4 regions of the Nonomuraea mangrovi genome follow, and region 1 is predicted to be linked to each of the others. Evidence: riboswitches for the same ligand, from Rfam matches in the RefSeq annotation. Region 1 holds a riboswitch; each other region holds the start of a gene.
What was found. Region 1 has a riboswitch for cyclic di-AMP ahead of ACFSKW_RS31475 (C40 family peptidase). Riboswitches for the same ligand answer to the same signal wherever they lie in the genome.
Positions count from the first base shown of each region.

Region 2: it holds a riboswitch for cyclic di-AMP, as region 1 does, so the genes downstream of both, ACFSKW_RS24550 (C40 family peptidase) here and ACFSKW_RS31475 (C40 family peptidase) in region 1, are expected to answer to the same signal.
Region 3: it holds a riboswitch for cyclic di-AMP, as region 1 does, so the genes downstream of both, ACFSKW_RS30450 (hypothetical protein) here and ACFSKW_RS31475 (C40 family peptidase) in region 1, are expected to answer to the same signal.
Region 4: it holds a riboswitch for cyclic di-AMP, as region 1 does, so the genes downstream of both, ACFSKW_RS05625 (D-alanyl-D-alanine carboxypeptidase family protein) here and ACFSKW_RS31475 (C40 family peptidase) in region 1, are expected to answer to the same signal.

Region 1 is NZ_JBHUFV010000047.1:282,702-286,276, forward strand. It holds gene ACFSKW_RS31465 (branched-chain amino acid aminotransferase) at 1-738, opposite strand, end outside; gene ACFSKW_RS31470 (3-isopropylmalate dehydrogenase) at 947-1,999, opposite strand; cyclic di-AMP (ydaO/yuaA leader) riboswitch at 2,100-2,244, shown strand; gene ACFSKW_RS31475 (C40 family peptidase) at 2,413-2,901, shown strand; gene ACFSKW_RS31480 (hypothetical protein) at 3,202-3,324, opposite strand.
Region 2 is NZ_JBHUFV010000035.1:122,545-126,119, reverse strand. It holds gene ACFSKW_RS24555 (LuxR C-terminal-related transcriptional regulator) at 1-30, shown strand, start outside; gene ACFSKW_RS24550 (C40 family peptidase) at 90-1,133, opposite strand; cyclic di-AMP (ydaO/yuaA leader) riboswitch at 1,139-1,287, opposite strand; gene ACFSKW_RS24545 (amino-acid N-acetyltransferase) at 1,563-2,132, shown strand; gene ACFSKW_RS24540 (RDD family protein) at 2,219-3,565, shown strand.
Region 3 is NZ_JBHUFV010000047.1:87,512-91,086, reverse strand. It holds gene ACFSKW_RS30465 (hypothetical protein) at 1-660, shown strand, start outside; gene ACFSKW_RS30460 (roadblock/LC7 domain-containing protein) at 690-1,061, shown strand; gene ACFSKW_RS30455 (hypothetical protein) at 1,085-1,456, shown strand; cyclic di-AMP (ydaO/yuaA leader) riboswitch at 1,774-1,908, shown strand; gene ACFSKW_RS30450 (hypothetical protein) at 2,064-2,912, shown strand; gene ACFSKW_RS30445 (alpha/beta fold hydrolase) at 2,954-3,575, shown strand, end outside.
Region 4 is NZ_JBHUFV010000007.1:29,841-33,415, forward strand. It holds gene ACFSKW_RS05615 (SDR family NAD(P)-dependent oxidoreductase) at 1-473, opposite strand, end outside; gene ACFSKW_RS05620 (class I SAM-dependent methyltransferase) at 613-1,344, shown strand; gene ACFSKW_RS05625 (D-alanyl-D-alanine carboxypeptidase family protein) at 1,360-2,277, opposite strand; cyclic di-AMP (ydaO/yuaA leader) riboswitch at 2,291-2,433, opposite strand; gene ACFSKW_RS05630 (TetR family transcriptional regulator) at 2,743-3,366, opposite strand; gene ACFSKW_RS05635 (alpha/beta fold hydrolase) at 3,568-3,575, shown strand, end outside.

The sequences.
Region 1 (3,575 bases):
GTTCATCCCGCCCATCTCCTCGACGTACCTGTGCTCGTTGGAGTCGAGCCAGACCACCTGGTCGCACCCGTTAGCGACAGCCTCGCGCTGGGCGACGAAGGCGCCGGCGTAGTTGCCGCCGCACTTGGCCGCGCCGGTCCCGCCGGGGGCGGCGCGGGTGTACTCGGTGGACAGCCACACCGACACCGGCTGCACGCCGCCGCTGAAGTAGGAGGCGGCGGGCGAGGCGATGACCATGTACTTGTAGGTCTTGGACGGGTAGTTGACGCCCAGCCCGACCTGGGTCGCGATGATGAAGGGCCGCAGGTAGAGGCTGTGTCCCTCGGTGGTGGGGACCCACTCGCGGTCGGTCTGGACGAGCAGGTCCAGGGACTCGACGAAGGTGTCCTCGGGCAGTTCGGGCATGGCCATCCGGACGCAGGAGGCGTTGAAGCGGGCGGCGTTCGCGTACGGCCTGAACGTGGCGATCGACCCGTTGGTCTGGCGGTAGGCCTTGAGTCCCTCGAACAGCTCCTGCGCGTAGTGGAAGACCGAGGTCGCGGGGTCGAGGACGAGCGGCCCGTACGGCATGAGCCGCGCGTCGTGCCAGCCCCTGCCCTCGGTGTAGTCGATCGAGATCATGTGATCGGTGAAGGTCTGCCCGAACCCCGGGCTCGCCAGTACCTGCTCACGCTCCGCCGCAGTGCGAGCGTGGTCGGAGAGCTGCACATCGAAGCTGAGCTTCTGAGCGGTGGTCATGACGGAAATCCTTCTCTTTTCGCGAGATTTGCCCTGAGTCCATTTTGCGATGAACCGGGTAACGGGAACTTACAGCAAACGCCTGGCGATCTCGCGAGCCGCCAGGCGCTCAATGTGGTATCCAGGCGGCTACGCGCTCGCCGGATCCAGGACAGTATGGACCCGGCCGAAGGGCGCCAGGCCGCCTGTGGTGCTGAGTGGCAGGCGGTCAGGCGCCGCCGGCTACTCGTGCGGTGATGTCGTCACCGATCTCGTGCGTCGTACGGCCGGCCCATCCCGCCAGGCGTTCCACGATGTCGTCGGCGACGGCCTGCTCGACGCGGGCCGCCTCCTCGGTCAGGCCGAGGTGGTCGAGCATCATGGCGACGGACAGGATGGTGGCGGTCGGGTCGGCCTTGCCCTGGCCCGCGATGTCGGGCGCGCTGCCGTGGACCGGCTCGAACATGCTGGGCGCGGTCCTGTCGGGGTTGATGTTGCCGCTGGCGGCCAGGCCGATGCCGCCGGCGATGGCGGCGCCGATGTCGGTGATGATGTCGCCGAACAGGTTGTCGGTGACGATCACGTCGAAGCGCTCCGGCTGGTTGACGAAGAACATCGAGGCGGCGTCGACGTGCTGGTACTCGGTGGTGACGTCGGGGAAGTCCGCGGCGACCCGGTTGAGGGTGCGCATCCAGAGGTCGCCCGCGTAGGCGAGCACGTTGGTCTTGTGGACCAGCGTGAGCTTCTTGCGGGGACGCTCGGCGGCCTTGGCGAAGGCGTAGCGGATCACACGCTCGACGCCGAAGGCGGTGTTGAGGGAGTCCTGGGTGGCGACCTCGTGCGGGGTGCCGCGACGCAGGACGCCGCCGGCGCCGGCGTAGAGGCTCTCCGTGCCCTCGCGGACGACGATCATGTCGATGTCCTCGGGGCGGGTGTCGGCCAGCGGGGTCTCCACGCCGGGGAAGAGCTTCACCGGGCGCAGGTTGACGTAGTGGTCGAGCTCGAAGCGGAGTCGGAGCAGCAGGTCGCGCTCGAGGATCCCTGGCGGGACGCTCGGGTCGCCGATCGCGCCGAGCAGGATGGCGTCGTAGCCGCGCAGTTCCTGCAGGGTTTCGTCGGTGAGGGTCTCACCGGTGGCGTTGTAACGGGTGGCACCCAGATCGTAGTGAGTGGTGTCGATCTTGGCGCCGACCGCCTCCAGGACCTTGAGCCCTTCGGCGACGACCTCGGTGCCGATCCCGTCACCGGGAATGACGGCCAGACGAATGTTGCGCGACTCCATGGCCGGTACCTTACCGGGTCGTCTCGGCTGTCGAACACCGCATCTCATTTTCCGGACACGGCGTTTTGTCGGGTTTGCGGTCTTTTGACCCTTTCGTTAGAGTCCCTGCCAGCCTAATCCGCTGCGACGTTCGCACGGAGCCGGGGACCCATTCCCCCTTGGGGCGAATCGGCACCCCCATGCCGTAGGGCGGCTTCCACGCCCGAGCCCGTCAGCTAACCCGGTCGGCCCCGTGGAAGGACATTCCCCTGTCTCGCATCGTCACGGCCGCCGTCCTCGGTGGCCTCCTCGCCGCAGGATCAGCCGCCGCCGCCTCCCCCGCGTCGGCCACCCCCATCCAGGTCGAGACCCTGAAGAGCCAGTCGGTCCAACCTGACGACACCAAGCCCGTACAGGGCGACCCCGCTCGCACGATGACCATCACCGGAGCGGACATCAAGAAGGCCCAGCTCAAGCAGATACCCAAGCCCGCATGGCAGATCGCACTGAAGTTCGCGATGTCCAAACGGGGCACCCCGTACGTCTGGGGCGGCACCAGCCCGAGCGGCTACGACTGCTCGGGACTGATGCTGAGGGCCTACGAGAAGGCGGGGATCGAGCTTCCCCGCGTGGCACGCGACCAGTACCAGGCATTCGACAAGAAGATCAAGTGGGAGAACCTGAAGCCCGGCGACCTGGTCTTCTTCAGCAACCTCGGGCACGTCGGGATGATCTCCAAGGACGGCTACATGGTGCACGCGCCGCGCAGCGGCGACGTGGTGAAGGAGGAGAAGCTCAGCCCGTGGCGCCGCCAGGCGTTCGTCGGCGCGGTACGGCCTGACCCGAAGGGCGTGGCGCAGTCCCGGCGACTGGTCGAGGTGAAGACCGAGGCGGCCCCCATGTCGCTGCGGGCCACCTTCTAGGCCCGGGCCGCCGAACTCGCGGGAGGTTCCAGCACTCCGGCCCCACGACTGGCACGGAGACACGAGGACTCCCTGGCGCTGTCGCATGACGGAGAACACCGTCAGCGGCCGCGAAAGACGTGAAGATCCGAAGGCTCCCGGAGACACCCCGTTCCGCGGAGCCTTCCGGAGGTTCAGGCGCGCGCATGAGCCCGGGAATCACAGGAGACGGTCGTCTCCTGTGATTCCCGGGCTCATGCGGTTCGAAGGCGAGTGGGTTCACCCCGGTGGAGCAGGGGGAACTCCACCGGGTGGCCCCGTTCAGCGGGGGGAGGGGGAGCCGCCGTTGTCCCTGCGGTCCAGCGCGGTCTGGACGGCCTCCGCCGCCTCCTCATCGTGATCTTCGGCGCGGTTCCATGGATACATGTCGTACACGTGACTCATCTCTTTTCGCGGACGCGAGTGGATCGGACGTCGGATCCCGGTCGCGAATCCGACCGGGCCTGGTCTCGTGCGGTCCGGATCACGGACCGGACGGAGGGGGCTTAAGGCCGACACGACGCCGCTCACCGCGACGGGTGGCCGACCTGCCCTAACAGGCCCCGTCGCGGCTGGTAAGAATGACGAGTACCCAGCGCATCCATTCCAAAGTACCTGGCACGGCCCCGGCTGTCTCGTAGGACGTCCGAATATCT
Region 2 (3,575 bases), on a different contig from region 1:
GCCTGGGCGGCGCGCCGAAGACTCATCTAGCCGGCGCGGTTGCGTCTCGCGTACGGCCTCCATCCGGTTCCGGCGCGAGCGGCTCCCGGCTAGTCGGCGATGCGGACGGCTCCCGCGAAGGGCCTGTTGCCGATCGTGGCGATCCGGACGACGTCGCCGGTCTGGGGCGCGTGCACCATCATCCCGCCGCCGATGTAGATGCCCACGTGGTGCAGGTCGCTGTAGAAGAAGACCAGGTCACCCGGGCGCAGCTCCTCGCGCGTGATGTGCGTGCCCGCGGTCCACTGGTCGCCGGTGTAGTGCGGCAGGCTGATGCCGACGCGCTGGTAGGCGGCCATGACCAGCCCCGAGCAGTCGTAGGAGCCGGGACCTTCGGCCCCCCACACGTACGGCTTGAGCTGCTGCGTCAGCGCCCAGCGTGCGGCCTCCGCCGCCTTGCCGCTGCCGATGATCGGCAGGTTGACCTTGGTGGCGCGGGTGCCGGGCCGTCCCGCCTCACCGATCGCCCGCCTGAACAGGCTGCTCTCGACCTTGGCCACCATCGAGGTGATCTTGTCCCGCTTGCCGCCGAGGTCGTCGACGAGCTTCTGGACCTCCGCCAGGCGCGTCTTGGCCGTCGCCCTGGCCTTCTCCGCGGCGGCGATGGACTCGGCGAGCTCCTTGACCTCCTGGCCCTGCTGCTGGTTGATGGCGAAGGAGGTGGCGGCGGCGTCGAGGAAGGCGCCGGGATCGGTCGCGTTGGCGAAGGCGAGGCCGTCGGTGAAACCGCCGGACATGTAGGTGCTCTCGGCCAGGAGGGTGGCCCTGGCGCGCTTGGCTGCCAGATCGGCTTCGCTGGTGGCCAGGATCTTCTTGGCGTTGTCCGCGGACTTCTTGACGCTCTTGAGCTTCTCGCGCTGCCCGTTGTACTGCTCGGTGAGCGTCTCGATGTCGTTGTGGAGCTTCTCGACCTGCTTGGAGAGCTCCCTGAGCGACGGCTTGGGGTCGGCCATGGCCGAGCCGAGAGGCGTGGTGAGGACCAGAACGGCCATCGCGGCGCCCAGGATCGCGAACCGCTTCCGGCGGGAACCGGGTTCGTGGGGGCGGGCGTGCTCGCCCGCCGACTCCCCTTCGCGGATGCGCCTGCGCTTCACCAACCAGCTCCTCTCGTAGTCGCCGACCGGGTTAGCTGACGGGTTCGGGCCGGAGCAGCCCTACCGAGCCCGAGCTCGGATTCACCCCTTGACGGCTGGGCGGCCGCCGGCGGGTCCCCGGCTCCCCTTGTGGGGGATTAGGCGTGTCTCCACGCCTGGCCGCGTGGGGGACATCGTCGGTGGACACTAGTGCAAGCAAGGTTCGTGCTCAACCAGAACTGCCAATCCAGTAGAGGATGCGCATCCAAAGGATCACGGGCAGATCACGCAAAAGCCCGATCGACCAGGGGATTGCAAAGCCTTTACTGAGTTTCGCGAAGGTTTGTCGGGTTTGTCGTGCAGAGATGCATAGCGTGCCCGCCTCGCTACAGTGCGTCATGTGACGGTAGTTAAGGGTGGGCCGAAACGAGCTAGGTACGCTGAAGGGCCATGGAGCAGGTCGTCGAGCGCACAATGCAGGACACCGAGATCGTCGTACGGCGAGCCCGCACGCCGGACGTCAGGTCGATCAGGCGCCTGGTCGACATCTACGCGGGCGCGGGCCGCAAGCTGCTGGAAAAGGCCACGGTCACGCTGTACGAGGACGTCCAGGAGTTCTGGGTCGCCGAGCGCGGCGGCCAGGTCGTCGGCTGCGGCGCGCTCCATGTGCTCTGGGAGGACCTCGCCGAAATTCGCACGGTCGCGGTCGACCCCGCCGTCAAAGGTTCAGGCATCGGTCACCGTATTGTTACCGCGCTGGTGGGAACGGCCCGTGACCTGGGGCTCCGCAGGGTCTTCTGCCTGACGTTCGAGGTCGACTTCTTCGCCCGGCACGGCTTCGTCCCGATCCAGGGAACACCGGTGTCACCCGAGGTCTACGCCGAGTTGCTGGCCTCCTACGACGAGGGTGTGGCCGAGTTTCTGGATCTGGAGCATGTCAAGCCCAACACCCTTGGCAACACCAGGATGCTGCTCCATCTGGAAGCAGTTGACTATGGCGTTGACCAAGAGGAAAGGTGATTGTTGATACTCATGTCGATACGTTGGGCAACAGCAAGCATGTGTCCTGACATGTGCCACATGCGCCATCGAAGCGAGGTGACACGGTGAGCACCGGACAGCCGCCGTATCCGCAGGATCAACCTGATGACAATTCCGGATACGGTCAGCAGAACGCAGGACGCCCGGGCGAGCAGCCCGATCCTGACGTGACGATCGTGGGCTACCGCCATGAAGGCGGCGGCTACGGTCAGCCGTCCCAGGGCCAGCCCGACTACGGCCAGCAGCAGGGCTACGGCCAGCAGCAGCAGGGCTATGGTCAGCAGGGCTACAGCCAGCCCGGCTACGGCCAGCAGCAGGGCTACGGCCAGCAGGCCGCGTCCTCGGGTCAGCAGCCCGGCTACGGCCAGCAGCAGCCCTCCTACGGCCAGCAGCCCGGCTACGGGCAGCAGGCCCCTTCCTCGGGGCAGCAGCCCTACGGCCAGCCTGACTACGGCCAGCAGCAGCCCGGCTATGGGCAGCAGCAGCCCTCCTACGGTCAGCAGCCCGGCTATGGGCAGCAGCAGCCGTCCTCGGGCCAGCAGCCTTCCTACGGTCAGCCCGACTACGGGCAGCAGCAGGGCTACGGTCAGCAGGCATCCTCGGGCCAGCCGCCCGAGTACGGCCAGCCCGGCCACGGCCAGCAGCAGCCCGGCTATGGGCAGCAGCAGCCTGGTTACGGCCAGCAGCCCGGCTACGGGCAGCAGCAGCCGTCCTCGGGCCAGCAGCCTTCCTACGGTCAGCCCGACTACGGCCAGCAGGGCCAGTCGCAGCCCGGCTACGGCCAGCAGTCCCCGTACGGCCAGCAGCAGCCCTACGCCCAGCCCGGCTACGGCCAGCAGCAGCCCGCGTACGGGCAGCCCGGCTACGGCCAGCCCTACGGGGCGCCGGCAGGGGTGCAGCCGCCCGGCGCGCCCGCCCCGCTCGCCGAGTGGTGGCAGCGCCTGGTCGCCCGCATCGTCGACGGTGTGATCTTCGGGATCTTCTGGTTCGTGCTGGGTCTCATCCTCGCCATCTTCTTCGTGGCCAGCTACAACCTCAGCACCGGTGCGACGAGCGGGCTGAGCGGGTTCGCGGCGTCGGCGATTGCGGCGGTCCTGGCGACGCTGTTCTACGTTGGCTACGAGTACCTGATGACCAAGGCCAAGGGGCAGACGCTGGGCAAGATGGTCATGGGCATCAAGATCGTCCCGGTTGGCGGTGCTCTGACTCCGGGCGGACTGTCCGGCGATGCCGCGCTCAAGCGGGCGGGTGTCACCTGGGGCGGCGTCATTCTTCAGGTGGTGCCGGTGGTGGGCGGTCTTCTCTCGTTCGCCGCGATCGGTGTCAACGCCGCTTCCCAGCTCTGGGACAAGCCGCTGCAGCAGACCTTCGCCGACAAGGTCGGCGGAACCGTGGTCGTGAAGATCAAGTAAGCGGACACTT
Region 3 (3,575 bases), 200 kb from region 1:
CTGATCGCCAGCGGCAGGGTCTCGGCTCCCGCGCTGCGCAGGGCCCAGCGAGAGGGCGGCGGCGCGCGCCTGGTCGAGGACGGCATGGTCACCAAGGGCGAGCTGCAGCACTGCGTGCTCGGCGCGGTGCTCGACGCGGCCTACTTCCTGTTGCCCGTCACCGGGACCAGGCCCAAGTTCCGGCCGGGGGAGCGGCACTGGCTGGGCTCCCACTGGTACTTCGAGGTCGAGGAGATCGTCCGCGAGTGCGGGCGGAGGAGGGCTCAGTTGACGGGGATCTGGCCGTCGGCCGACGTGGACACAGCGCCCGTGGCGCCGGTCAGGCGGCTGCCCGGCCATCGCGTCGTGCTGAACGACCTGCAGTGGGAGATCCTCGTCCACGCCGACCGCGCGGCCACCCCACTGGAACTGGCGATGAAGCTCGGCAGACCCGGTTACGCGACGCTGCTGGCCGTACGCCGCCTTGCCGCGGCGGGGCTGCTCGCACGTTCGGAGGGCATGCCGCCGCCGCTGCCCAGGCGGCTCGGCCGGGACGAGGAGTCGCGGCCGCGGCCCGACCCCGACGCTCCTGCCCTGCCACTCGGGCCCGTGGTGACCGCGGACCCGACCGACATCAACCTGCTGATCCGGCTGAAGAAGGCGCTGGAGGAGCTGTCGTGAGGTTCCCCTCACTCAGAAGGAGGCCACCGGTGGAGCTGCGGGACGAGGTGCTGAGAGAGATGGTGCTCCTGCGTGAACGCACTCCCGACGTCAGCGGGAGCATCGCCTGCAGCGTGGACGGGCTGACCATCGCCAGCGACCTGACGGGCGGCAACGTCGAGCAGACGGCGGCGCTCTCGGCGGCCCTCCTCGCGCTCAGCAAGCGCATGGCCATCCTGGCAGGCAAGGGCGCCCTGGAGGAAACCCTCATCTCGGGCACCGCGGGCTTCGCCGCCTTCTACGCGGCCGGCCCCACGATCGTCCTCACAGTCCTGGCCGACCCTGGCACCAACCTGGGGCTGCTGCGGCTGGAGGGTCGCAAGACGGCGGCGAGTGTTGCCGCCATCGCATCGCGAAAGTGACTCACATCCACACGGAGGAATGCATGGCGAGCATGGACGTCTCCCTCAAGGAGATGATGGCGATCGACGGCGCTCTCGGCGCCGTCGTGGTCGACTACGGCAGCGGCATGGCCCTGGGCGCCCTGGGCGGCTCCAAGGACCTGGACCTGCAGGTGGCCGCCGCGGGCAACACCGAGGTCGTCAAGGCCAAGATGCGCACGATGGACTCCCTCGGCCTCAAGGACACCATCGAGGACATTCTCATCACGCTGACCGGCCAGTACCACATCATCAGGCCGATGACCGGCAGGGGCGGCAAGGGACTGTTCCTTTACCTCGCGCTGGACCGCGGCAGGGCGAACCTGGCGATGGCGCGGCACCAGCTGCGCTCGATCGAGGAGAAGCTCGAGGTCTGACGGACCGCGCCCCGTGTCCGCGGCGCGGCGGACACGGGGCGTGCCGTACGGCCTGGGCCGCGCCCCTCGCGCCGTGCCGAATCCGGCGTTCGACCATGACTCTTCCATGATTTTTGACTTCTGATCGATTTACCATGCCGGACCCCGTGAAACCCGTTGTTTCGCAGGGGTTTTCGTGTCTTCTGGGCCTGTCGATTCGTGACGATAAAAGGTAGATCTTCTTTCCGATTCATGGCTTTGCTTTTGCCTTTGGGGTGGTTTGCGCCTAGAGTCCATTGCGTTACCGACCGGTGACGTGCCCTTCACAAGGAAGAGCAGGCTGGTCGGCGCCGAATCCCGCGAACGCGGGAACCGGGGACCCATCTCTTTGGGGTGAATCCGGCCCAGTGCCGGTAGGGCATCTCCACGCCCGAACCCGTCAGCTAACCCGGTAGGCGAGATGGAGAGGACCACACTCGTGTACTACCACCCCCCAAACTGAGCGGCGCTTTCCCCCGCTTCTTCGCGCTCTCCTTTGCGTAGCGACTGTTAGGCCCATGCCCGGCTACGCCTTTGCCTGATCTTCATTCGAGCGCGGATTGCCCATTCCCTCGCACAAAGGACTTTCATGACCCGCCGCTTTGGCATGCGCGTTTCCGCCCTGCTCGTCACCACCGCCCTCGCCGTAGGCACCGGTGCCGCCGCCGCTCTCGCCGAGCCCTCCGGGCCCGACATCAGCCAGGTCACCCAGCAGCGGACCCTCCTCCAGGGGTCCACCACCGCCTCCTACTACTGGGACGACGCCTCCGGCCGCGCCGGTGACACCGGCCTGCCCGCCAGTGGCATTCCGATGCGCAAGGGTCTGATCGCCAGCCCGAGCTGGCCCCTCATGACCGAGGGCTACGTCGTCTACAAGGGCAAGAAGGCCCCCTTCTTCGTCGGCGACCGCGGTCCCGGCAACCCCTCGAACAACGGCATCATGCTCGACCTCGACGCCAAGACCTTCGCCGAGCTCACCGGCGGCAGGTTCAACTCCGACACGCTGGGCGTGGACGGCATCGGCGGCGAGGGGCACATCAAGATCCAGTACGTCATCACCAAGTGGGGCAACGGCGTGGGCAAGAAGAACCACCCCGTCGCCTTCTCCACCGGTGCGTGGAGCCGTAAGGACAGGAACCCGGCCAAGCCGCCGGTCGACCTCCTCGCCCTCGCCAAGGCGAAGAAGGCCGAGGAGGCCAAGAAGGCCGAGGCCAAGCGGATCGCCGCGGTGAAGGCCGAGGAAGAGGCGCAGGGCGGCGCGTCCGTCCAGCCCGCCTCGTTCGACACGGGCGCCGCCACCACCACCGCCGCCCGTACCGAGACCACGGACGAGAACGGCCACACCGGTACCGCTCTCGCCCTCATCGGCGGTCTGGCGATCGTCGGTGGCGTCGGCTACCTGGGCCGCGGCCACCTGCGCAAGGTCGTCTCCCGCTAGGCCCTTGCCGCCACGCGAAACAGAATGGGATTCTGTTTCGCATGACGCTCAAGGCGCATGCCAACGGTATCGAGATCGCCTACGACACCTTCGGCACCCCCCGTGACAGGCCCCTCCTGCTGATCATGGGACTCGGATCCCAGCTGGTCCACTGGGACGACGAGTTCTGCGAACTGCTCGCCGGGAGGGGCCACCACGTCGTCAGGTACGACAACCGCGACGTGGGGCTCTCCACCCATTTCTCCGAGGAGGGCGTGCCCGACCTCACCCCGGGCGCGGCGGCGCCCTACCTGCTGAGCGACATGGCCGACGACGCGGCCGGCCTGATGGACGCCCTCGGCTGGCCCGCGGCCCACGTGCTGGGCGTCTCGATGGGCGGCATGATCGCTCAGGCGCTCGCCATCGCGCATCCCGGCAGGGTGCTCACGCTCACCTCCATCATGTCGACCCCCAGCCCCGACGCGGGGCCGCCCACCCCCGAGGCGACGGCCGCGCTGTTCTCCGCTCCCGCTCCCGACCGGCAGGCCGCGATCGAGCGGGCCCTGGAGGTCTGGACCGTGATCGGCTCACCCGGTTACGAGCTCGACCGCGAGCGGATCGCGAAGCTCGCGGGCCTGGCCTACGACCGCGACTACGATCCCGCGGGGACCACCAGGCAGCTGG
Region 4 (3,575 bases), on a different contig from region 1:
CCTTCGAGGGCGAACTTCGACGCGGAGTACGCCGACACGCCGGGGAACGACATGCGCCCGCCCTGGCTGCTCATCTGCACGATCGTCCCCGTGCCCCTGCCCCGCATCGCCGGCAGCGCCGCTCGGACGAGGGCTGCGGGGCCGAACAGGTGCAGCTCCATCAGCTCGCGCAACCGCGAGTCACTGACCTCCTCAACCGCTCCCACCACGGCCCGGCCCGCGTTGTTGACCAGCACGTCCACCTGCCCGAAGCGGTCGAGCGTGCCCTGCACGAGGTCCGCGGCCGCGGCGACGTCGCGGGCGTCGAACTTCGCGATCAGGAAGGTGTCCGGGTACGCGGCCTCCAGGTCGGCCACGCTCTCGGGCCGGCGCACCGCCGCCACCACGTTGTCGCCCGCCGCGAGCGCCGACTCCGCCAGTGCGCGCCCGAAACCGCGGGACGCGCCGGTGATGATCCAGGTCTGTGTCGTCATGGCGAGAACGCTATGGTTTCGAGCGCGCTCGAACGCAAACCCGCGCGACCACGAACACTGAGACGTCGTCGTGGTGAGCGGGTGGCGAGACGCCGGAAATGATGTCGCCGGGCATTCGGCTGACGCGTAAGGTGCGGGCGTGCATCCTGCTGATTTCTATACAGGCATCGTCGCCGAGTTATACGGGCCGCTGAAGTCCGTGGCCCAAGATCCAGAGCCCTACGCGGCGTTCGTCCAAGAGGCTGGTTCCCCGGCTCTGGAGCTGGGGTGCGGGGACGGCGATCCATTGCTCGACCTGCGTCGGCGCGGCCTCGACGTCGAGGGTGTCGACTCCTCGGCGGACATGCTGCAGCGGTGCCGTCACCGGGCGCGGAAGCAAGGCGTCGATGTCGTCGTCTACCACCAGCGCATGGAGGCGCTCGATCTGCCACGCCGCTACCGTGCGATCTTTCTTGCCGGGCCGACTTTCAACCTGCTCCCCGACGACTCCATCGCTCTGGCCGCCCTTCACCGCATCCGCGACCATCTCGCCGTGGGCGGCACCGCCCTGGTGCCGCTGTTCGTCCCATCGCCCACACCTGCCGAACGGATCGGCCGGGTGCGCACCGCTACAGCGGACGACGGTGCAGAGTTGCGGGTCTCGGTGGTGTCCGAGGAGCGTAGCGATTCCGCGCGGACGCAGACGACGGTGTTGCGCTACGAGCGGTGCCGCGACGGCGAGAGCACCGTCGTGGACCGCCCCTGGGTACTGCACTGGTACACCCGCTCAGGATTCGAGAGCCTTGCCGCAGCCGCCGGCCTGATCGCGGTCTCGGTCCTGGAGTCGCCAGGCGCCTCCGACCTGCAATTCCAGCTGCAGGCCGCCGGTTAAGCTGCTGTCGAGTTGTCAGGGTTGCCTGCTGGTCGCCGCCCAGTCGAGGAGCGCCTGAGCGGTCTCGAAGCGGCGGCTGGAGCTGCTCTCTCCCAGAAGCACGCCGACCAGCTGACGGCCGTCCCGGTCGGCGGCGAAGGCGAGGGTGTAGCCCGCGGCGCGCGTGAATCCGGTCTTCAGGCCGATGGTGCCCGGCGTGCGGAGGAGGCGATTCGTGTTCCGCCAGGAGTAGGCGCGGTGCTCCGCCGTCTCAGGGATCGAGCGGTGCCGGGTGGAGCCGACCTTCTTGATCAACTGGTTGTTCAGCGCCGCCTGGGCGAGCCGCACCTGGTCGCGTGCGGTGGAGTAGCCGCCGCCCTTGGCGGGCATCCCGTCGACGTTGACGTACAGTGTGTCCTTCATGGCGAGCTCGCGGGCGTTGGCGTTCATCTTCGCCGTGAACGCGTCGACACCAGGCCCGTACGTGCGGGCGAGCGCGTGGGCGGCGTCCGCGCCGGAGGGCAGCATCAGGGCGTACAGCAGGTCCTCCACGGTGAGCCGGTCACCGGCGCGCAGGTACGCCACCGAGGCGCCGCCCCTCGACGCGTAACGCACGTCCTTGGCGGTGACCTCGACCACGTCGGTCGGCTTGGCCTGCTTCAACACGGTGTAGGCGGTCATCACCTTGGTAATGCTGGCCACCGGGACCCGAAGATCGGCCTTCTTGCTGAAGTAGACCTTGCCGGTCTTGGCGTCGATCACATGGGCGGCACGGCCGAGCACCGCGGGGGCGTCAGCGGAGGGGGCGGGAACGTGGGCACGGGGAGCCGGTGAAACGACCGAACCGGCCGGTGGGGCGGCCTGTGCGACAGGGGCGACGGCGGTCACGGCGCCTGCGGTGATGGCGACGCCGAGCAGCGCGCGGCCCAGCCGGTTCTTGAGGTACGTGGGCATGAAGGGGTTGTGCTCCTAGCTTCCATGCCGCCTACCGGGTTAGCTGACGGGTTCGGGCTGGGAAGTGCCCTACGGACGCGGCTGAGCCGGCGTTCGATTCACCCCAAGGGAAGTGGGTCCCCGGTTCCGTGGATACGGATTCGGCGGCCGAGTGTCGTCCTGCGGATGAGCCTCAGGAGACGCGCGGTCCGGGCAATGCAATGGCAACGGACGAGTCGACGGCTCGCTGCACAATGCACTAAAAATAGCCAAACTGCACAAAAGGGGCAAATACTCCACACTCGCTCCCGCCCGATCCGCTACGCGTCGGCGATCGACCCCCAGCCGTCGTTCCAGATGTTGTCCCAGTCGGCCTTCACGATGAGCTTGTACGCGCGGTGATCGCAGCACCGAGCCGGCAAGGTGCGACACCGACCGCCAGCAGGCGGAACCGGCTCGATCCGCGCCCCAGCCGCGTCCGTTGACTCAGCGTCCCCGGTCATGTCGGAGCGGGGACGGTTCGAGGTCGAGCGCGAGGTGGAGTTGGCGCGTCCACCAGCGCAGCTGCGCGGTCGGGTCGCTCGCCGCGACGCCGGTGAGGCCGGCGCTGCGGCGGAAGGCACTCCCGTAGAGAGGCTCCATCGCCATCGCTTGGTGGAGGGCCGCGACCGCGAGCCGCGTGTCCTCGGTCGAAGCCGCGGACGGCCGAAGCCTGTGGAGTGCGTCGACAACCGGGTTCAGCATCCCGTCGCCATGCTCTCGCCAGCCCGCAGCATGCAGCGCGACCGCCAGCTCGCCGTAGCCCTGCCGGTACAGACCTGCGAGTGACTCGACGAGCTCCAGGAGGTCGGCGCCCTGCTCCAGCCACGACGAGAGAACGTCCTGCACAGCGGCTCTCAGTTGGCGTCCACCGTGTCGAAGCAGTTCGCGCAGCAGGTTGTCGCGGCTCTGGAAGTGGTGTGTCACGCCGGCGTCGGTCATGCCGACCCGGGCGGCGACGGCACGCACCTGGACCGCCGCGACGCCTCCGTCGGCGAGCAGCGCTGCCGCGGCGTCGAGGATCAGCCGGCGAGCCTCTTCAGGCGGTCTTCGTGTACGGCGTGTCCCCACGACTCCAACCTTACCTTGACCGGCCAAGGCAGCGGGTCGTATCGTACCTTGACAGCTCAAGGTAAGGGGTGCGGACATGCCTGTGGTCGACCTCACGACGTCGCGAGGGAACGAGGTTCCGGCCTCCCGTGAGGGCCTCGCTCGACGATTCGGTGCCGTCCCTGGCGGCAGGCGCCGGGACGAGCCGGGCTCCGACCAGCGATGACCGA